2 regions of the Serratia nevei genome follow, and region 2 is predicted to be linked to the other one. Evidence: predicted binding sites of a transcription regulator. Region 2 holds the regulator's gene; the other holds the start of a gene.
The links. Region 2 encodes CRP, which controls carbon source genes, mostly activating them, when cyclic AMP is high. Its sites were predicted from a motif close to ATGTGANNNNNNTCACAT; they were not measured.

Region 1: a site for CRP is predicted at 6,185-6,202, ahead of aaeR (HTH-type transcriptional activator AaeR). Genes of this name have one in related genera too.

The regions. Positions count from the first base shown of each region.
Region 1 covers NZ_CP149940.1:4,764,039-4,775,243, reverse strand. The annotation lists gene tldD (metalloprotease TldD) at 1-161, shown strand, start outside; gene V8N38_RS22885 (CDP-diacylglycerol diphosphatase) at 326-1,090, shown strand; gene V8N38_RS22880 (PglL family O-oligosaccharyltransferase) at 1,136-2,815, opposite strand; gene V8N38_RS22875 (hypothetical protein) at 3,288-3,494, opposite strand; gene V8N38_RS22870 (nucleoside hydrolase) at 3,500-4,441, opposite strand; gene V8N38_RS22865 (zinc ribbon domain-containing protein) at 4,649-4,924, shown strand; gene V8N38_RS22860 (hypothetical protein) at 4,921-5,265, shown strand; gene aaeR (HTH-type transcriptional activator AaeR) at 5,256-6,167, opposite strand; gene aaeX (p-hydroxybenzoic acid efflux pump operon protein AaeX) at 6,482-6,685, shown strand; gene aaeA (p-hydroxybenzoic acid efflux pump subunit AaeA) at 6,693-7,628, shown strand; gene aaeB (p-hydroxybenzoic acid efflux pump subunit AaeB) at 7,628-9,595, shown strand; gene V8N38_RS22835 (ribonuclease) at 9,875-10,342, shown strand; gene V8N38_RS22830 (barstar family protein) at 10,348-10,647, shown strand; gene yjgA (ribosome biogenesis factor YjgA) at 10,678-11,205, opposite strand, start outside.
Region 2 covers NZ_CP149940.1:4,959,896-4,971,100, forward strand. The annotation lists gene tauA (taurine ABC transporter substrate-binding protein) at 1-775, opposite strand, end outside; gene V8N38_RS23745 (PhzF family phenazine biosynthesis protein) at 890-1,672, opposite strand; gene V8N38_RS23750 (LysE family translocator) at 1,683-2,285, opposite strand; gene V8N38_RS23755 (hydrolase) at 2,405-3,385, shown strand; gene V8N38_RS23760 (YheU family protein) at 3,382-3,615, shown strand; gene V8N38_RS23765 (phosphoribulokinase) at 3,767-4,636, shown strand; gene V8N38_RS23770 (OsmC family protein) at 4,675-5,082, opposite strand; gene crp (cAMP-activated global transcriptional regulator CRP) at 5,465-6,097, shown strand; gene V8N38_RS23780 (YccS/YhfK family putative transporter) at 6,148-8,226, shown strand; gene argD (bifunctional acetylornithine/succinyldiaminopimelate transaminase) at 8,267-9,484, opposite strand; gene V8N38_RS23790 (aminodeoxychorismate synthase component II) at 9,616-10,191, opposite strand; gene V8N38_RS23795 (helicase HerA-like domain-containing protein) at 10,264-11,205, opposite strand, start outside.

The sequences.
Region 1 (11,205 bases), 200 kb from region 2:
GCTCCGGCATCGAGGCGATGCAGCAGATCTCGATGGTCGGCAACGATCTGGCGCTCGATAAAGGCGTGGGCGTGTGTGGCAAGGAAGGCCAGAGCGTGCCGGTAGGCGTCGGCCAACCGACGCTGAAACTGGATACGCTGACCGTCGGCGGCACGGCGTAATCTTTCCTCAAGGGGCCATGCGCTGGCCCCTTCATCCATTCCCTCTGTTGCGGCTGGCCCGCATTCGTAACGCTAAACGCGGCAGGACGCCGCAGCCCCGCAGGCATGCCTGCACCCAGTGATGGAATGAAATTGACGTGGCGAAAAAACAGAACAATACGATGATGGCGCGTTTAGCTTTATCCGCCCGGCGTTGGTTGCTGTTGCTGGGCGTTCTTTCCCTGACGGGCTGCGCCCGTTCCGATGCGCTGTGGGGCGTGGTCGATAAGCTCTGCATGGCCAACTATCAGCAAAAGCGCGATCCGGCCCCGTGTGAGCAGATTTATATGCCGCAGGGGAAAGCGCAGGGCTTTAGCGTGCTGCAAAACCCGCGTTATCCCTATCACTTCATTCTGGTGCCGACGGCGCCGCTTTCCGGCATTGAAAGCCCGCTGCTGCTGGCCGGGGAGCGGACGGACTATTTTGGCTATGCATGGCTGATGCGTTACCGGCTGGCCGCCGAGTATGGCGGGCCGGTGCCGGACGACAGGCTGGGCATGGCGATCAACTCCGCTTATGGCCGCAGCCAGAACCAATTGCATATTCACCTGACCTGTCTGCGCGAAGATGTACGGCGCCAATTACAGGCAGAACGCCCCTATATTCAGGAACAATGGCGACCTTTGCCGGATAAGCTGTTGCGCCACACCTACTATGCCCGCCGCGTGATGCAACCGACCGCGATGGGCATCTACCCGATTAAGGATCTTGCGGATTATTTTCATCTCTCGCCGCAGCAGCTGGCGGAGTATGGCGTGGCCGTCGTTCCGACCACGTTTGCCGGCCAACGGGGGTTTATCTTGCTGGCCTCGAAGCGCGGCTGGGACGTTGGCAACCGCGCCTCGGTAGAATCGCTGCTGGATAAAACGTGCGCGATTTTGCCGCGTTAATCTCAAGACGGCAGGTGAGAGCAACACGCTCTCACCTCACTTTTCCTACCTGAACCGCGCATCCCGAGAAAACAGGAAAGCGGCTTCCCGCTGGCGAGCGTCGGCTTCAGCCTGAGCGCCCTGGTAGCGCAAGATCATGATCAGCGTGGCGTAGACGTTGGCGTCGATACGGCGCTGCAGATAGGCGTTGGCCCACTGCCGATAGCCGGTCAACAGGGCATCATCACGCGTTTGGTTATAGACCAGCAGCGCGTGAGATTGCTCGTCGAACGTTTTGCGTTCCCGGTAGATCCAGGCGGCCGGCGGCGGCATCTGCTCGATGCTGTCGATGGTGGCCAGCATGGTGCGCTCCGATTGGGTGAGCGCCATGCGCCCTTGCCAGGCAAAGACCGCCATCACCAGTACGCCGATGGCCGCCATCGCCACCGGTAGGCTCAGGGCTTTGGCGAACGGCAGCGGGCGCGGCTCGCCGGTTTGGCCGTCCAGCAGCGCCAGCAGCAGCAGAAACGCCAGCCAATGCGGCGTAGACAGATAGAAAGGGTATTCCAGCTGGGTGTGTACCAGCATTGGCAGCAGCACCAGAAACAGCCCGACGCGCGCACCGGCCGGCTGCTCGCGATCCCGTTGCCAGGCGCGTTTCAACAGCAGCGCGCCGGCGACGAGGACGATAACGATACCCGCCAGCGCCGGCAGGCCGCCCTCAACCCACCACAGCAGGATTTCATTGTGCGGGTGCCCGGCGACTTCCAACACTTCTCGCCAGGGCATTGCCTGCAGACGGAAATGCGCGAAGCTGTATTCAAAGCCGCCGTAGCCCCAGCCCAGCAGCGGTTTGGCCAGGATCATGGCGCCGACGTCATGGAGCATGGTCAGGCGAGCGCTATTGGAAAGCTCCCGACCGATCAGACCCGCGCGGCCATCCAGACCGAAACCGGTGAGCAACACCGTGGTACCGAGCGCCACGCCCAACAGCAGCGCACCGCCGGCCCAGCGGCTCACGGCCGGGCTCTGGCGGGCAAAACGCCACAGCAGCAACGCCGCTGCCAGGGCACCGCCCAGCCAGGCGGCGCGCGACTGGATCAGCACCAGCAGGGCGGAAAAAGCGGCCAGCAACACGAGCAGCGGGAGCTGCCGCCGCGTCGGCACAGAGAGAGGGGCAAGCAGCAGCCACAGCGCCAAAGCCAGCCCGGTGGCGATGAAGCTGCCCAGCACGTTCGGTTGCTGAAAGACGCCGTAGACCCGGCTGCCGTTAGGAGATACCCAGGCCAGAGCAGGGGCGAACAGCTGTAGCGCCGCTAGCAACGCCTGAACGCCGACGGCGAACAGCAGGCCGTACAGCAACAGGTTGCGCTGCCGGGCTGTCAGGCGCAGCTGCAGACAGGCGACATAGAACAGCCAACCGCCGAGCAAACCGGCGCAGCGCCACAGGTCATCTTCGCGCCACTCGGGGCGGGTATACAGCAGCGGCAGCGCCAGCACGGCGATGCCGAGCAGCAACAGGCGTGCCGTGGGGGTAAGCGAAAGACGGGTACGGCCAAGGCAAACGGTGAAGGTCACGATCAGCGTGGTCAGTGCCATGACGCTCCAGGCCAGAATATTTTGCGGCAGCGCCAGGCCGCCGCCGCCCATGTTGGGGTGATAGACCGGCAGGAGCACCGCCATCCAGATCAGCAGCAGGGGCAACACGGCGATAGCCGGTGCGTTAACGGGGGCTTTATCGGTCATGGTTAACCCGCCATGTCTCGATATCGTTCATTGAATGCATTTTTTGAGGATTCCCTATCCTTATCCTGGGGTTTAAATTCGCTGAAGCGTCAATGCCTGAAATGCTTTATAGGAATTGAAAAGACTTCATATCGAAGTGATAAATAATTCCCCCCTGTGAGCGCGGGGACGGCTTATATAAAAAGGGGGAAGCCGTATTCAGTTGCCTGCAAAAAGGTTTTTTATTTTTTTAAAACAGGGTTGTCATTTTCTCAAATTTATCTCGCTCCAGTCAATTTTTAATCTATTGTTTTATTTTTGTGTTTAAATCAATTGGTTGTGATTGTCTTGTGCGTAATGAAACGCCGTGTGAGCGGCAACGAGCGTCTGGGCAAACAGCTGACGGAGCCAATGAGATAAGCATTTTATTGTTAAATCGTTGTTGCTAATGGCGGTGCGGTGGGCGTTATTTTATTTATCGCTGTTCATTATCTTATTTCACATTTTCTTTATCACGCCATTTTTTATTTTTATTAAGACTATTCTTGTTCTTATGGTTTTTTTTGAATTTTATTAAAGTAAATTTTTTTAAGATTGTTCTGTGCTCTTGTAAGTAACGGAGAGATGGTCTGCCTATCCCTGTTGCCATCATGCCAGACGGACCAACGCGCCTGTAAAAGCGCGTTAATCCATGTTTCACAGATCTCACTCCACTTCGCCAATCCGTTCCAGCGCATCTACCACCAGATCCCAGAATTTATCCTGATCCAGCTTGACCGCCACCTGGGTGTGGCAGTCCGGCGGCGGCGGCGCGCGGAAGTCCGCGACCGTCATGCCCAGCGTCAGGGTGCCGGTGAGTTCGATATCCACCGGCGCTTTGCGCACCGTCATCACGCTCGGATCGATCACGTAAGCCACCGCGCAAGGATCGTGTACCGGCGGGGCGCTGAAGCCCTGCGCCTGCCGGTACATGTGGCCAAAGAAGGCCAGCAGTTCGCCGACGAAGGCGGCCGGCCGGGTACCGAGGGTGGCGATGCGCTCGCAGACTGCCGGCGTGGCCAAAGCCTGGTGGGTGAGATCCAGCCCGACCATGGTCAGCGGCCATTTTTCGTTAAACACGATGTGCGCCGCCTCAGGATCGATTTTGATATTGAACTCCGCCACCGCGCTCCAGTTGCCCACGTGGTAGCCGCCGCCCATCAGCACCACTTCCTTGACCCGCTCGGCAATGCGCGGCTCTTTGCGCACTGCCATGGCGATATTGGTCAGGCCGCCGGTCGGCACCAGCGTCACGCTGCCGGGCGGGTGAGCCATCACGGTATCAATGATCAGATCCACCGCGTGGCGCGAGTCCAACTGCAGGTGGGGTTCCGGCAGCACCGGGCCATCGAGGCCGGAATCGCCGTGAATGTCGGGTGCCACTTCGATATTGCGCACCAGCGGGCGCGGGCAGCCGGCGGCGAAGGGCACGCCGGTGATATTGGCGATGCGCGCCACCGCCAGTGCGTTGCGCGTCACTTTGTCCAGCGTTTGATTGCCCACCACGGTGGTGACCGCCAGCAGGTCGATCTGCGGATTGCCCCAGGCCAGCAGCAGGGCGATGGCGTCGTCATGCCCCGGGTCACAGTCCAGTATGATTTTTTTCATGGTTATTCCTGATGCAGGGAGAGGTTCCCGCAGCATAACGCAGCGCGGCGGCGTGGGATAATACCGATGGTGCTTTTGTTAACGGCATCAAAGCCTTGCCACTTTTTCGATGTAATGAAACGTAAATCCTCATCGCCGGGCTTTACCCTGGAGTTTACTCCAGGGTTTACAGTGAGCTTCAGCGTCAATGTACAGAGGAGAGGCGGGATGAGCTTACTGAAAAGGTTGTTGGGGAAAGGCGGTGTTAATGGCGGTCATCAGCGCGCGGGTCACCGCGGCGGGCATCATGGCAACCGCTATAACCAGCATGGCGAGCCGGGGCCGCAGTGTCCGGAATGCCAGGCGGTGAATAAACCGGGCGCACGTTATTGCCATCGCTGCGGCCAGCCATTTGCCGCGGTGAGCGCCACCTGCGGCCAGTGTGCCGCGCCGTTGCCGCCGGGCAGCCGCTTTTGCCCGCAGTGCGGCGGCGGTGTGCCGTGAACCGGGGCGGTTGGACAGCCGCGCTGCTGCTGGGTGCCATGGCGCTATGGACGCTGCTGGCCTGGGGCGTGGCCGGCGTGCTGACCTGGCTCCCGGCGTTGGCGGAAGCGGCCGGCGGCGCATCGCTGCCGGTGAGCGGTGCGCTGAGTCTGGTGCCGCAGACGGTGCTGGATGCCTGGCTGCCGTGGCTGAAACAGCTGGGCAGCGGGTTGGCGAGCTATTTTCCTCTGCTGCTGAACTGGGCCGGCTACGCCGTCTGGCTGCTATGGGGCCTCGGCATGCTGGCGCTGATGCTGCTGGGCGCGTTGGCGCACCGCTATTTGAGCGCCGCTCAGCGATAGCCCTGATAGACCGCCGCCACGCGTTCGAAATAGTCGGTTAGGTAGTTGATACACACCTGCACCTTCAGCGGCAGTTTGTCCTTCTCGGTATAGAGCGCGTAGATCGGTCGCGGATCCGAATGGTAGCTTTTGAACAGGATCTCGATCTCGCCGCGCTTGATCTCTTCGATCACCCACATCAGCGGGGCGTAGGCGATGCCGGCGCCGTTTTTCAGCCAACGGATCATGGTGGAGGAGTCGTTGGTGACGAAGCGCCCCTGCGGTGAAATGCGCGTGGTGATGCCCTCCGGCGACATCAGTTCAAATTCGCTGTCGGGGCGCACGCTGTACTCCAGCCAGGAAAAGTTGACCATGTCGCTTGGCTTCTGCGGCGTGCCGTGCTGGCTGAGGTAGCTTTTGGCCGCGCACACCACCATCGGCATCTGCCCCAGGCGGCGGGAGAACAGGCTGGAGTCCTGCAGCGCGCCGGTGCGGATCACCAGATCCAATCCATCAGTGATCAGATCCGGTGCCGGAATGCCGGTCACCAGGTTGACCGTCAGGCCCGGGTACTCTTTCATCATCTCGGCGGTCATGTTCGCCAGCACATTTTGCGCCATGGTGGATGAGCTGCCGATGCGCAGCGTGCCGGCAGGCGTATTGTTAAACGCGTACAGCTGCTCATGCACTTCGCTGACTTCCTGCAGCATGCGTCGGCAGCCCTGATAGTAGATTTTGCCGGCCTCGGTCAGGCCGATGCTGCGCGTGCTGCGGTTCAACAGCTTGACCTGCAGCTCATTTTCCAGTTTCGAGACGGTTTGACTGATCGATGAAACGCTCATGTCGAGTTGGCGCGCGGCCGCGGTAAACGACCCGAACTCAACCACTTTGGCGAATACCGACATCCGTTTTAATCTTTCCATTATTCACTCTGGCTTAAAAGTGATTTAGATCACAGATTGTTGATGCCTTGATAGTAAGCAGGCTAATATAACGTGGTCGGGTGAATAGACCTTACCAACGTGCGAGAGCGAGCGGCGACGCAATCCTGCCGCTCCTCCGGCACCCTCGCAATCCCTGTCGTGGATGTCTGCCCCAAAGTTTAACCTTTTTTCGGGTTCGTGACCTGGACAAGCTGTCCGGTCAAGATTTGTGGCGCGCGCACGCTAAAATGTAAAGAGAATGTGAATGGCGAGATGTGTCTTTCCCCGGCGTAGTGAACAATAAGGAAAAAGTGATGAGTTTGCTTCCGGTTATGGTCATCTTCGGACTGTCGTTTCCGCCGGTGTTTTTCGAGCTGCTGGTGTCGCTGGCGCTGTTTTTTCTCTTGCGCCGCCTGCTGCAGCCGACGGGGATTTACGATTTTGTCTGGCATCCGGCGCTGTTTAACACCGCGCTGTATTGCTGCTTGTTTTATCTGATTTCATGTCTTTTTGTTTGAGGTCGCTGTGAAAAATTTTTCGATAAAAATAACCCGAATCGCGATCACTTTGATTCTTGTGCTGCTGGGTATCGTTGCGGTGTTCAAGGCCTGGGTGTTCTACACCGAGTCGCCGTGGACACGTGACGCCAAGTTCACCGCCGACGTGGTGGCGATCGCGCCGGACGTCAGCGGCCTGCTGACCGAAGTGCCGGTGGTGGACAACCAGCTGGTGAAGAAAGGCCAGGTGCTGTTCGTGGTCGATCGGCCGCGCTATGAGCAGGCGCTGGCGGAGGCCGGTGCCGACGTCGCCTACTATCAAACGCTGGCGGCGGAAAAACGGCGCGAAGCCGGCCGCCGCGTGAAGTTGGGCGTGCAGGCGATGTCGCAGGAAGAAATCGACCAGTCGAACAACTCGCTGCAGACCGTGCAACACCAGCTGGCGAAGGCCGTGGCGGCGCGCGAGCTGGCGCAGCTGGATCTGGAGCGTACCACGGTGCGCGCCCCGGCCGATGGCTGGATCACCAACCTCAACGTCCACGCCGGCGAATACATCACCCGCGGCTCGGTGGCGGTGGCACTGGTGAAGAAAGACTCCTTCTACATCCTGGCGTACCTGGAAGAAACCAAGCTGACCGGCCTGAATAAGGGGGACCGCGCGGAGATCACCCCGCTCGGCAGCAATCGCATCATGCACGGCACCGTCGACAGCGTGGCGGCGGCGGTAAACAACAGCAGCAGCACGGTCAACAGCAAAGGGCTGGCCTCGATCGACAGCAACCTGGAGTGGGTGCGCCTGGCGCAGCGCGTGCCGGTGAAGATCCTGCTGGACGCCAAGGACCAACAGCATCCGTACCCGGCCGGCACCACCGCCACCGTGGTGATCGTCGGCAAGAACGATCGCAATGCCGACAGCGGCTCGCCCTTTGTGCGCCTGATGCACCGGCTGCGTGAGTTCGGCTAATGAACAGCCCAACCTTTATCCGGCTGAGGTTTGCCTTCAAACTCAGCTTCGCGATTGTGTTTGCGCTGTTCGTCGGTTTCCATCTCAACCTGGAAACCCCGCGCTGGTCGGCGATGACCGCCGCCATCGTCGCCGCCGGCCCGGCCTTTGCCGCCGGCGGTGAACCCTTCTCCGGCGCCATCCGCCACCGCGGCTGGCTGCGCATCATCGGCACCTTTATCGGCTGCTTTGTCGGCCTGATCATTATCATCACCACCGCCCGTGCGCCGGTGGTGATGCTGCTGCTGTGCTGCATCTGGGCCGGCTTCTGCACCTGGCTCTCTTCGCTGATCAAGGTCGAGAACTCCTACGCCTGGGGCCTGGCCGGCTATACCGCGCTGATCATCATCGTGACGGTCGCCACCAGCGAGGCCCATCTGCTGGAAGCGCCGCAGTTCGCCATCGAGCGTTGCAGCGAGATCGTGCTGGGCATCGTCAGCGCCGTATTGGCGGATCTGCTGTTCTCGCCGCGTTCGATCAAGCAGGACATCGATCGGGCGGTGGATCAGCTGTTGGTGGATCAATATCGCCTGATGCAGATGTGCATCAGCAACGCCGACAAAGAAGACATTGACCGTGCCTGGAGCAATCTGGTCAAGAGCACCACGGCGCTGGATGGCATGCGCAACAACCTGATGATGGAGTCCTCGCGCTGGCAGAAGGTCAACCGTCGGGTGAAGGCGCTGCATACCCTGTCGCTGACGCTGATCACCCAGGCTTGCGAAACCTATCTGATCCTGCTGAATCACCCGAACGCGCTGCAAGCGAGCCTGCGGGAGCAACTGATGGTGCCGGCGGAAACCCCGCAGGAGATCCACAAGCGCATGAAGCTGTTGCGCCAGGTGCTGACCACGCATCGCTCCGATGAAACGCTGCCGACCCTCACCGGCTGGGTCGGCGCGGCGACGCGCTACCTGCTGCTGTCGAAGGGCGTACACACCAACGGCAGCATCAGCGCGGTGGAAGAGGGTGTGTTGAGCAATGAAACCGTGGTCAAGCCGACCTCGGCGGAAGGGCATCACGCGATGATCAACGGCCTGCGCACCTTTGTGGCGACGGCGTTCGGCAGCCTGCTGTGGCTGTGGACCGGTTGGACGTCCGGCAGCGGTTTTATGGTGATCATCGCGGTAATCACCTCGCTGGCGATGCGTACCCCGGCGCCGCGCATGGTGGCGATGGATTTCGTGCTGGGCATGCTGGCGGCGATCCCGGTCGGTTCCCTGTTCTTCATGGTGATCCTGCCGGCGACGCAGCAGAGCATTTTGCTGCTGTGTCTCAGCCTCGGCCTGCTGGCGTTTTTCATCGGCATCGAGGTGCAGAAGCGGCGGCTTGGTTCGCTGGGGCTGCTGGCGGGGACGATCAACATTCTGGTGCTGAGCAACCCGATGGAGTTCAACGTCACTCAGTTTCTCGATGGGGCGCTCGGCCAGTTCCTCGGTAGCTGCGTCGGGCTGATGGTGCTGCTGCTGATCCGCGACAATTCGCGTGAGCGCACCGGCCGCACGTTGCTCAACCAGTTCGTCAGCAGCGCGGTGTCGGCGCTGACCACCAAGGCGGCGCGCCGTCGGCAGAACCACCTGCCAGCGCTGTATCAACAGCTCAACCAGCTGCTGATGATGTTCCCGAACGATATCGCCAAGTATCGTCTGGCGCTGAACCTGATCATCGCCCACCAGCGTATGCAGCGGGCGGAAATTCCGGTCAGCGAAGAGCTGTCGGCCTTCCACCGCCAGATCCGCAGCACCGCCGATCGGGTGGTCTCGGCCAAGAACGACGTCAAGCGCGCCTATTACTACGATCGCTTGCTGGGTGAAATGAACGAGTACCAGCAAAAATTGGTGGACAACCAGGCGCCGCTCAGCGTCACCGGGCCGGTGAAACGCCTGGCCGACATGCTGCATCGCTATCGCCACGCCTTGATCGATTGATGCGTTCCCGCCTTTTGCGCCGCGTTGTGCGGCGCCTTCCCTGACTATACTGAAAGCAGCGCCTGGTACGGCGGCCGTCTCATAAGAGGCGGCCCGTTTTCAGAGAGACTCCGAGTGCCAGAACGGCTGGAAAGTGGCATCATTGTCATGAATGGATGAAACCTTAGCCGCCGCGAAAACGTTACTTGCCGGTCATCTTAGTTTCATCCAGGTCGACTATATACCTAACTAGCCTGGGGGAGCTGCGGCGCCTTCGGCGGCATAATTTCAGGGAATGTCATGAACAAGCGGATTCTGGTGGCGATTGTCATCGCCGTGGTTATCGCCGTCTTCAGCGCGCTGCGCGGCAACGAGCACCGTGCGATCGGCGGCAATCCGGCGGTGGCCCAGGCCCCGGCGGGGCAGCAGCAGAGCATCGATCGGCTCACGCAGCAGCAAACGGTGGTGAGTTACCTGCAGCAGCATCAGCGGCTGCCGGATTATTACGTTACCAAGAAGCAGGCGCGCGAGCAGGGCTGGGATCCGCGTTCAGGCAACCTCTGTGCGGTATTGCCAGGCAAGGCGATTGGCGGCGATCGATTCTCTAACCGTGAAGGACAATTGCCGACCGCCGGCGGCCGGGTCTGGCGCGAAGCGGACATCAATTACCAGTGTGGCCGGCGCGGCGCCGATCGCCTGCTGTATTCGAGCGACGGTCTGATCTTCGTCACGCGCGACCATTACAAAAACTTCATTCGTGTGGAGTGAGTTTGATGGCAAAAGTAGAGTTTGATTTTGAACAGATCCAGGATGTGCCGGCCTTCTACCGCGATTTCGCGCGCAAGTTTGCGCTGGACGAGGGGTTCGGCGCCAACCTCGACGCGCTGTGGGACGTGGTGACCGGCGATATCGGCCTGCCGGTGGAAATCGAGTTCACTCACCTGAATGCCCGCAGCAAGCGTCGTTTCGGCGCGATCATTCTGCTGTTTGAAGAGGCGGAAGAAGAGCTGGAAGGCAGCCTGCGCTTCAATATCCGTGAAAGCAGCGGCGAGCCGGCCCATCACCGGGGATGAAACGGCTTCATCCCGGGATGGCGGCGGCGCTTAGTCGGCTGCTTCGGCCAGCTCGCGCAGGTATTGGAAGATCTGGCGGTAAGCCTTAGGCGGCTTGTTGGCGGCCTTCTCTTTCTGCGCGTTGCGCACCAGTGAACGCAGCTGTTGGCGATCGGCGGCCGGATACAGATCCAGGATCGACGGAATGACGTCATCGCCTTCTTCCACCAGGCGGTCGCGCAGCGCTTCCAGTTTATGGAACAGCGAAACCTGCTGGTTGTGGCGGTTTTTCAGCTTGTCGAGCGCGGTCTGGATCGGCTCGATATCGCGGGCGCGCAGCATCTTGCCGATCAGCTGCAGCTGACGGCGACGGCCCTCTTTCTTGATCTTTTGCGCCAGCTCGATGGCGGCACGCAGATCTTCGTCCAACGGAATGCGGTCCAGCGCGTTTTTGCCCAGATCGACCATTTCGGCCCCCAGGTCTTTCAGCGCTTCGGCATCACGTTTAATCTCACTTTTACTGACCCAGATAATCTCGTCATCGTCCTCGTTTTCATTCTCCGGGACATCGTCGAGCCA
Region 2 (11,205 bases):
TCAGGCGCGCCAGCGTGCTGAGGTGGTTCGGATCTTTCAGCCACTGTTCCGGCGCCGCCAGGTAGGCTTTTTGCGCCTGCAGGGCGCTGGCGGCAAAGGCGGTCACCACGTCGGGATGTTTCTCGGCAAAGTCTTTGCGCACCACCCACACGTCCAGCGTCGGCGAGCCCCATTCGCCCACCTGCGCGGAGTCGGTCAACACCTTGCCCTGTTTGGCCAGTTCGTTGACCACCGGCGCCCAGACGTAGGCGCCGTCGATGTCGCCGCGCTGCCAGGCGGCGGCGATGGCCGGCGGCTGCAGATTGAGGATCTTCACCTGCTCAGGCTTGATGCCCCAATGCTTGAGCGAGGCCAGCAGGCTGTAATGGGTGGTGGAGATAAACGGCACCGCAATGCGCTTGCCGATCAGATCCTGCGGGCTTTTGATGTCATTTTTCACCACCAGCGCTTCGGAACTGCCGAGCTGCGAGGCGATGAGGAACACTTCGATGGGGAGTTTCTGGCTGGCGGCCACCGCCAGCGGGCTGGAGCCGATATTGCCGATCTGCACGTCGCCGGAGGCCAGCGCACGCAGCACGCTGGAGCCGCTGTCGAACTTACGCCAGTCGACCGTCGCGCCGGACCGTTTGGCGAAGCTGTTTTCCGCCTGCGCCACCTTGGCCGGTTCTGCCGACGTCTGGTACGCCACGGTCACATCCACCGCGTAGGCGCTGGTTGCGCTGAGCGACAGCGCCAACAGCGCCGCGTTGCGTAAGGAAAAGAGTTTGCCCGCCATGTTCCGCTCCGTTGATAAAAATCTGTTCAGTTGCTGACAGTTTTATCTGAGCGATGACGGGCTATAAAAGAATAAAAAAGTCTTCTTTATTACCGTGAGTAATATAAACGCGGGTTACAGCGCGATACTTCCGCGCAGGAACACATGAGCATAGCCGCCGAGCAGCGTGCGATCCCCGTGCAGTTCGCAGAACAGTTCGCCGCCGCGTGCCGAGATCTGCTGCGCATGCAGCCGATGGCGGCCGAGACGCGCCGTCCAGTAAGGCATCAGCGTGCAGTGCGCGGAGCCGGTAACCGGATCTTCACCGCCGTCGAGCGTGAAATAACGCGACACGAAGTCCACGGTGTCACCCGGCGCGGTAACGATTACCGCACGCCCGGCCAGCGCGATCAGCGCCGGGATGTCCGGCCGCAGCGCGCGTACCTGCGCCTCGTTTTCCAGCACCACCATCAGCGCTTTCGCCTGCCACACCTCCTGCGGCTGCACGCCCAGCAGCGCCGCGAGGCCCGCCGGTTCAGCCACCTTCTGCGGCGGCCGCGCAGGGAAATCGAGCACCAGCCGTTCCCCGTCCTGCGCATCGCGCTTGACGAACAGCTCGCCGCCGGCCGAACGGAAGCGGATATCCTGCAGCGCCGGATTGATCGCGCTGAACATCACATGCGCCGCTGCCAGGGTGCCGTGGCCGCAAAGATCGACCTCGCGTTCCGGGGTAAACCAGCGGATAGCAGTCATGTCGCCGTCATCCCAGACAAAGCTGGTTTCCGGCAGGCCGATCTCGTTGGCGAGCGCCTGCAGCCGCTCAGCCGGCAGCGGCTGCGTCAGCAGGCAAACCCCGGCCGGGTTGCCGCGCAGCCCTTTGCCGGTAAAGGCAACCACGTGATAATAATTTTCCGCCATCGTTCGCTCCTTAATGCCAGATCAGTAACACACAGGCTGCGGTCAACAACCCCATGGAACCGTTGAAGATAACCCAGGCCTTTTTGCTGCGCAGCAGGCGGCCGATCACGGTGCCGAACGCCAGCCAGATAATGCCGGCGACAATGTTGACCACCAAAATGCCCAGCGCGATCGCCGCAATGGATCCGTTGTACTTATCGCCCGCCAGGCTGAAGCTGGCCACCGCCCCCAGCGCCATCAGCCAGGCTTTCGGGTTGAGGAACTGCAGCAGCCAGCCCTGATACAGCCGCACCGGCTGCGGCGGCGCCACGTCGGTTTCCAGTTTTTCATAGGCGGCGGTGGCGACTTTCCACGCCAGCCACAGCAGGTACAGACTGCCGAGGATTTTCAGGATCAGGTGCAGCGACGGGTAGACCAGGATCAGGCTGCCGACACCGAAGGCCACCAGCAGCAAAATGCTTTGCATGCCGAGCATGATACCGACCATCAGCCACAGCGATCGCATAAAGCCGAAGTTAGCGCCAGAGGTGGTCAACAGCAGGTTATTGGGGCCAGGCGTGATGGCGGCGACCCACAGGAAGCCCAGCATCGAAAGGAATAAACTCGGTTCCATGGCACGGGTGCTCCTCACCCAAGGCGCTTTTTTGCAGTATCATTGTTAGTTCTTGGTATTGAAGCTAACAGTGCGCTAGGGATCTCACAATAGCCGCCCACAACATTTTTACTCAGCCTATGCCTAACACTTTTCGCCCTCTGACCGGGGCCAGTAACCCGCACCTGCAAACGCTGTTGCCGCGGTTGGTGCGCCGCCGCGTGTTATTGAAACCGCATTGGCAACGGCTGGAATTGCCCGACGGCGATTTCGTCGATCTCGCCTGGAGCGAAGATCCGGCGCAGGCGCGCGACAAACCGCGCGCGGTGCTGTTCCACGGCCTGGAAGGCAGCTTCTACAGCCCCTACGCACATGGCCTGCTCAACGCCTGGCGTGAGCGTGGCTGGCTCGGCGTGGTGATGCACTTTCGCGGCTGCAGCGGCGTGCCCAACCGCAAGCAGCGCATCTACCACTCCGGTGAAACCGAAGATGCACGCTTCTTCCTGCGCTGGCTGCGCGACCGCTACGGCGAGGTGCCAACCGCGGCGGTAGGCGTTTCGCTCGGCGGCAACATGCTGGCCTGCTATCTGGCGCAGCAAGGCGCCGACAGCCTGCTGCAGGCGGCGGTGGTGGTCTCGGCGCCGCTGATGCTGGAGCCCTGTGCCTACCGCATGGAGCAAGGCTTCTCCCGCGTTTATCAGCGCTACCTGCTGGGGCAGCTGAAACAAAACGCCACCCGCAAGCTGTTGCACTACCCGGACACTCTGCCGCTCAAGCTGTCACAGCTGAACGGGTTGCGACGCATTCGCGAATTCGACGACGCCATTACCTCGCGCATTCACGGCTTTAGCGACGCTATCGACTACTATCGCCGCTGCAGCGCCCTGCCACTGTTGCCAGCTATTCAGACGCCGCTGCTGATCATCCATGCGAAGGACGATCCCTTCATGACCCATGAGGTGATCCCCGACGTCGCCGGCCTGCCGCGCAATATCGAATATCAACTGACCGAGTACGGCGGCCACGTCGGCTTCGTCGGCGGCACGCTGAAAAAACCGCACATGTGGCTGGAACATCGCATTCCGGCCTGGCTTTCCCCTTATCTGGACATCCCGACGTGATCATTCCCTGGCAAGAACTGGCAACCGACACCCTGAACAGCCTGATCGAATCCTTTGTACTGCGCGAAGGCACCGATTACGGCGAACACGAACGCTCGCTGGAACAGAAGGTGGAGGACGTGCGCCGCCAGCTGAAAAACGGCGAAGTGGTGCTGGTGTGGTCGGAACTGCACGAGAGCGTCAACATCATGCCGCGCGGCCAGTTCCGCGCCGGGCAGGAAGAAATTTAGTGGCGCTCGGTTCTATGACTGACGGAAAAAATCAGGTAACAATGGGGCATTGCAAACCAGCGCGCGCCATTTTTTCCTGAGATAGAGAGCGTCAACAAGAGCCACAATAATCCCCTGACGCCGGCGCATTCAACACGGAGTGACAACCATCATGTCTGCCAAACATCCCGTTATCGCGGTGACCGGTTCCAGCGGCGCCGGCACCACCACCACCAGCGTGGCGTTCCGTAAGATCTTCCAACAGCTCAACATCCGCGCCGCCGAGCTGGAGGGCGACAGCTTCCATCGCTACACCCGGCCGGAAATGGACGCGGCGATCCGCAAGGCGCGCGATCTGGGCAGACACATCAGCTATTTCGGCCCCGAGGCCAACGACTTCGGCCTGCTGCAGCAGAGCTTTATCGACTACGGCAAGAACGGCACCGGGCGCTCGCGCAAGTATCTGCACACCTACGACGAAGCGGTGCCCTACAATCAGGTGCCGGGTACCTTCACCCCGTGGGAACCGCTGCCGGCGCCGACTGACGTGCTGTTCTACGAGGGGCTGCACGGCGGCGTGGTCACCGAGCACCATGACGTGGCCAACCACGTCGATCTGCTGGTCGGCGTGGTGCCGATCGTCAACCTGGAGTGGATTCAGAAACTGATCCGCGATACCGGCGAGCGCGGCCACTCTCGCGAAGCGGTGATGGATTCGGTGGTGCGTTCGATGGAAGATTACATCAACTACATCACGCCGCAGTTCTCGCGCACCCACATCAACTTCCAGCGTGTGCCGACGGTGGACACCTCCAACCCGTTCGCCGCCAAGGCGATTCCCTCACTGGACGAAAGCTTCGTGGTGATCCACTTCCGCGGGCTGGATCAGATAGATTTCCCCTATTTGCTGGCGATGCTGCAGGGCTCTTTTATCTCACACATCAATACGTTAGTGGTTCCGGGCGGCAAGATGGGGCTGGCGATGGAGCTGATCATGGCGCCGCTGGTGCAGCGGTTGCTGGAAGGCAAGAAGATCGAATAAATGCGTTGAGCGCGGCGCCGGGCCGCGCTCCGTTTCGATTACGCCGGTTGGCGGATCTCGAAGCTGTGGGTCACCGTGGCAGCCTTGTTGAGCATCAGCGCCACCGAGCAGTACTTCTCCGCCGACAGGTTCACCGCACGCTCGACGATCTTGTTGGTCAGGTCCTGGCCGGTAACGATGAAGTGCAGGTTGATATGGGTGAACAACCGCGGGGCTTCTTCGCGGCGCTCGGAGGTCAGCTTCACCTCGCAGTCGCGCACGTCGTTGCGCCCTTTTTGCAGGATGGACACCACGTCGATCGCGCTGCAGCCGCCCACCGACATCAGCACCATCTCCATCGGGCTGGGCGCTTTATCACCGGCGTTGCCGTCCATCAGCACCTGGTGGCCGGAGGCCGATTCCCCCAAAAACGTTAACCCTTCCACCCATTTAACTCTTGCCTGCATTCTGGTCACTCCGGTTGATTTCTTAAAATCAGAGTACGCTTTCGCATAGAAACAGGCAACGTAACCTGATGCTAATCATGCTGAAGCGAGACAACACGAGACACCCGCCTTACTCTGTGCTACAAACAGAGCCGCAATAAATCTTTCCGGGACACTGAATTTCAGGGAAACGCCCAGAGAAAGGCTCCTTTACCGGTATGTTAACAGAATGTAGCTTGCAGCGCTTACGGCAAGTTAATATGCTAGAGCGACAGCGTATTTTTATGACACGCCTCAAAACTTGCCGGTAGCCCTCGCTCATGACTGCGGCTACAGGCGGGTTTTACAGGGAACTCTGACCCCTGTGACACAAGGCAGCGATAACAACAGAGGATAACAGCGAATGGTTCTCGGCAAACCGCAAACAGACCCTACTCTCGAATGGTTCCTGTCTCATTGCCATATCCACAAATATCCATCGAAGAGTACGCTGATTCACCAAGGTGAAAAGGCCGAAACGCTTTACTACATCGTGAAAGGCTCCGTCGCGGTGCTGATCAAGGATGAAGAAGGTAAAGAGATGATCCTGTCCTACCTCAACCAGGGGGATTTCATCGGCGAGCTCGGATTGTTCGAAGAAGGCCAGGAGCGCAGCGCCTGGGTTCGCGCGAAAACCGCCTGTGAAGTGGCCGAAATTTCCTACAAGAAATTCCGCCAGCTGATCCAGGTGAACCCGGACATCCTGATGCGTCTGTCCGCCCAAATGGCGAGCCGCCTGCAGGTCACCTCCGAAAAAGTGGGCAACCTCGCCTTCCTGGACGTTACCGGCCGCATCGCGCAAACCCTGCTGAATCTGGCGAAGCAACCCGACGCCATGACTCACCCGGACGGCATGCAGATCAAGATCACCCGTCAGGAGATCGGCCAGATCGTCGGCTGCTCCCGTGAAACCGTTGGCCGTATTCTGAAAATGCTGGAAGATCAAAACCTGATTTCCGCCCACGGCAAAACCATTGTCGTCTACGGCACCCGTTAATCCCTGAAAAAACGGCGCAGTCTGCGCCGTTTTTTTGTCTGCTCTCTGCCATGTGGCGCCGCCTGATCTACCACCCGGAAATCAACTACGCACTGCGACAAACGCTGGTGTTGTGCCTGCCGGTACTGTTCGGCCTGCTGATAGGCCAGCTGCAGCTCGGCCTGATGTTCTCCCTCGTGCCCGCCTGCTGCAATATCGCCGGGCTGGATACGCCGCATAAGCGCTTCTTTAAACGGCTGATCGTCGGCGGTTCGCTGTTCGCCTTCAGCAGCGTGCTGCTGCAACAGGCCCTGCTGTGGCACGTGCCGCTGCCGGCGCTGATGCTGGGCCTGGCGCTGCTGCTCGGCGTCACCGGGGAAATCAGCCCGCTGCACGCCCGGCTGTTGCCGGCGGCGCTGGTGGCCGCCATCTTCGCCCTCAGCACGGCCGGCACGGTACCCATCTGGCAGGCGCCGCTGCTGTACGCGATCGGCACCGCCTGGTACGGCTTATTCACCTGGTTCTGGTTCAAGCTGTGGAAAGAGCAGCCGATGCGCGAGACGCTGAGCCAGCTCTACCTGGAACTGGCGGACTATTTCGAAGCCAAATACTCACTGCTGACCCAGCACACCGATCCGCAGACCGCGCTGCCGCCGCTGCTGGTGCGCCAGCAAAAGGTGATGGATCTGATCAGCCTGTTGTACCAACAGCTTAATTTCCTGCCGCACGCCAACAACCTCGAGCAAAAGCGCCTGCAGCGCGCCTTTCAGGTGGCGATGGACCTGCAGGAGCACATCACCGTCAGCCTGCATCTGCCGGAAGAGGTGCAAAAACTGGTGGAGCAGAGCCAGGCCGAAGCGATCATTCGCCGCAATGCTCAGGTGATCGCCGGCCGACTGCGCGTGGTGGCGCACGATATTCTCTATCATCAACATTCGAAGCGCTTCTCCATGACCCACGAGCTGGCGGCGCTGGAAAAAATGGCGGCGCAGCATCCCGATAATCCGGTCGGCCAGTTTTGTTATTACCACTTCAGCCGCATCGCCCGCCTGCTGCGCACCCAGCATCCACTGTACCGCCGCGACCTGATGCCCGGCCAGCACCGCCTGCCGTTTTGGCCGGCGCTGGTCAGCTATCTGTCGTTCAAATCCACCGCCCTGCGCAACGCCGCGCGGCTGGGCGTAGCGCTGGCGGTCGGCAGCAGCCTGGGTGCGGTATTCAACCTGCCGAAGCCTTACTGGATCCTGCTCACCATCATGCTGGTGAGCCAAAACGGGTATAACGCCACCCGGGTGCGTATTCAGCACCGTGCGCTGGGCACGATTGCCGGGCTATTGCTGGCGGCCGGGCTGCTGCAGCTGCAGTTGCCGGAGGGAGAAACGCTGAGCATCATGCTGGTGATCACCCTACTGGCCTACCTGGTTTCGCGCAAGAACTACGGGCTGTCGGTGATTGGCTTTACGGTCACGGCGGTTTACACCCTGCAGCTGCTGGCGCTGAACGGCTCGCATTTTCTGGTACCGCGCCTGATCGATACGCTGATCGGCTGCGTGCTGGCGTTCGGCGGCACCATTTGGCTGTGGCCGCAGTGGCAAAGCGGGCTGCTGCGCAAGAATGCCCATCAGGCGCTGGAGAACGATCAAGCCGCGCTGCGGCTGATGCTGAAGCAACCGGAACCGGACGCCACCGCGTTGGCCTATACCCGCATGCAGGTCAACCAGGCACACAACGCGCTGTTCACCTCGCTCAATCAGGCGATGCAAGAGCCGGGGTTCGCGTCAAACTATCTGGCGGACATGCGGCTGTGGGTCACTCACAGCCAGTTCATCGTCGAACACCTGAACGCCATGACCATTCTGGCACGCGAGCACTACATGCTGACGCCGAAACTGGCGGAAGAGTATCTGCAGACCTGTGAAATCGCGCTGCAAAGCTGCCAGCAGCGGTTGGAATACGACGGCCCGAGCAGCGGCAACAGCGGCATCATGCAGCCGCCGGATCTGCATCCGGACATGCCCGTTACCGAGATGGAGCGCCATCTGCGGCGCATTTTGTCGCACCTGAGCGTGATGCACACCATTTCGTCGCTGGCCTGGCGCCAGCGCCCGCACCACGGCATCTGGCTCAAGCGCAAACTGCGCGATCAATAAGGGCGCGGCATGCCGCGCCCCGTTATATGCCGCGCGGGCTTCAGGCGTTGATCACATCCTGCACCGCCAGCTCGAACAGCGCCATGCCGGCCTCGATATCCTGCAGCTCCACCACCAGCGACGGCGCGAAGCGGATCACGTTCGGCCCGGCATTGAGGATCATCAACCCACGCGCGGCGGCGACGGTGAGGAAGTCGCGCGCCCTGCCGTGATAATGCGGCGTCAGCTCGGCGCCAATCAGCAGCCCCATGCCGCGAATCGCGGTGAAAATACCGTATTTATCGCCGATATGCTGCAAAGCCTGCACATACAGCGCATGACGCTGCTCAATGCCGCTCAGCACCTCCGGCGTATTGATCACGTCCAGCGCCGCCTCCGCCACCGCGCAGGCCAGCGGGTTGCCGCCGTAGGTGGTGCCGTGGGTGCCCACCTGCATCACCGACGCAATGTCTTCGGTGGTCAGCATGGCGCTGACCGGGAAACCGCCGCCCAGCGCCTTGGCGGTGGTGAGAATGTCCGGCGTCACGCCATAATGCATATAGGCGAACAGTTTGCCGCTGCGCCCCATGCCGCTTTGCACTTCGTCGAACACCAGCAGCGCCTGATGTTGGTCGCACAGCTCGCGCACGCCTTTGAGGAAGCCGGCGTCGACCGGCGTAATACCGCCCTCGCCCTGAATCGGCTCCATCACCACCGCGCAGGTGTGGTCGTCCATCACCGCCTTCACCGCCGCCAAATCGTTGAACGGCACGTGCACGATGTCGGCCGGCTTCGGCCCGAACCCGTCGGAGTATTTAGCCTGCCCGCCCACCGACACGGTGAATAGCGTGCGGCCGTGAAACGCGTTATAGAAAGCGATGATTTTAGTTTTGTACGGGCTGTGGCGGGTGATGGCGTAATGGCGCGCCAGTTTGAACGCCGCCTCGTTGGCCTCAGCGCCGGAGTTGGCGAAGAACACCCGATCGGCGAAGGTAGCGTCGATCAGTTTGCTTGCCAGGCGCAGCGCAGGCTCATTGGTGAAGACGTTGCTGGTATGCCACAGGGTTTCGCCCTGGCGTTTGAGCGCCTCGACCAGCGCCGGATGGCAGTGCCCCAGCGCCGTCACCGCGATGCCGCCGGAAAAATCGATGTACTCTTTTCCCTGCTGATCCCAGACCCGGCTGCCTTGGCCGCGCACCGGCACAAACTGGGCAGGCGCATAAACAGGCAGGATCACCTGGTCAAAGGTACTGCGGCTCACTGCGGATTTTTCAGTCATTTTCGGCTCCACCCTGAAAGTTTTTCAGCGCTATCGTAATGTCATATTGAAAACATAATCACGAAATATGCATAAAAAACCAATCAAGCGCAAACGCAAAACGCCTGGCGGGCGAAAAAAGCGCACCGGAATTAACGCTTGAGGAAATTATCCAACAGCTGGTGGCCCTGCTCGCTGAGCACGCTTTCCGGATGGAACTGCACGCCTTCCAACGCCAAAGTGCGGTGGCGGATGCCCATGATCTCGTCGCGCACGCCGTCGCGCTCGCTCCAGGCGGTCACTTCAAAACAGTCCGGCAGCGTATCGGCTTTCAGCACCAGCGAGTGATAGCGGGTCACGGTCAGCGGATCGCTCAGGCCACGAAACACGCCGACGCCCAGGTGACGAATCGCCGAGGTTTTGCCGTGCATCACCGCGCGGGCGCGCACCACCTCGGCGCCGAACGCCTGCCCCAGCGCCTGGTGCCCCAGGCACACGCCGAGGATCGGCAGCTTGCCGGCGAAATGACGAATGGCGGCCAGCGAGATACCCGCTTCGTTCGGGGTACAGGGGCCAGGGGAAATCACCAGATGCTGCGGCGCCAGCCGCTCGATATCGGCCAGCTGCAGCTCATCGTTGCGCTTCACCAGCACCTCGGCGCCCAATTCGCAGAAGTACTGGTAAAGGTTATAGGTAAAGGAGTCGTAGTTATCGATCAGCAGCAGCATGTTAGGTCCGGCAGAGAAAAATGCCGCCACAGTGTACTGATTTAACCCGCCGCTGCCGACGATAATTTCCGCTTACTTTTTACGGCCGCCGGTGATCGACCCCAGCACGCCGCGCAGGATCTGGCGGCCGAGATCGCGCGCCATGCTCTTGGCGGCGGTCTGGACGATGCCGTCGCGCTTGCCGCCGCGCGGGCCGGTGGAACCGAACAGCAGCTCGTTCAGGCCGTCCATCAGGCCGCCGCCCGCCTGCTGTTGTTGCTGTTGCGCCTGCGGTTGCTGCCCCTGCTGCGGGGTGCCGACGGTGGCGAAGCCGCCCGACGACAGCTTCTCGTAGGCGGATTCGCGGTCGATCATATCCTCATAGCGGCCATACAGCGGCGACTTGTTGATCGCGCTGTTCAGCCCTTCCGCACCGAGCATGCCCATTTTGGATTCCGGCGCGATCACCATCGCCCGCTCCACCACGTTAGGCCGGCCCTTCTCGTCGAGGAATGACACCAGCGCTTCGCCCACGCCCAGCTCGGTGATCGCCGTTTCGGCATCGAAGGCCGGATTGGCGCGCAGGGTTTGCGCCGCCGTCTTCACCGCCTTCTGATCGCGCGGAGTAAAGGCGCGCAGCGCATGCTGTACGCGGTTGCCCAGCTGGCCCAGCACGCTGTCCGGAATGTCCAGCGGGTTCTGGGTGACGAAGTAAATGCCGACGCCTTTGGAGCGGATCAAACGCACCACCTGTTCGATCTTGGTCAACAGCGCCGCCGGCGCATCGTTGAACAGCAGGTGCGCCTCATCGAAGAAGAACACCAGCTTCGGCTGTTCAGGGTCGCCCACTTCCGGCAGGTGCTCAAACAGCTCGGCCAGCAGCCACAGCAGGAATACCGAATACAGCTTCGGCTGATTGATCAGCTTGTCCGCCGCCAGCAGGTTGATCACGCCGTGACCGTTGGCGTCGGTTTTCATCAGATCGTTGATGTCCAGCATCGGCTCGCCGAAGAACTGGTTGGCGCCCTGCTCTTC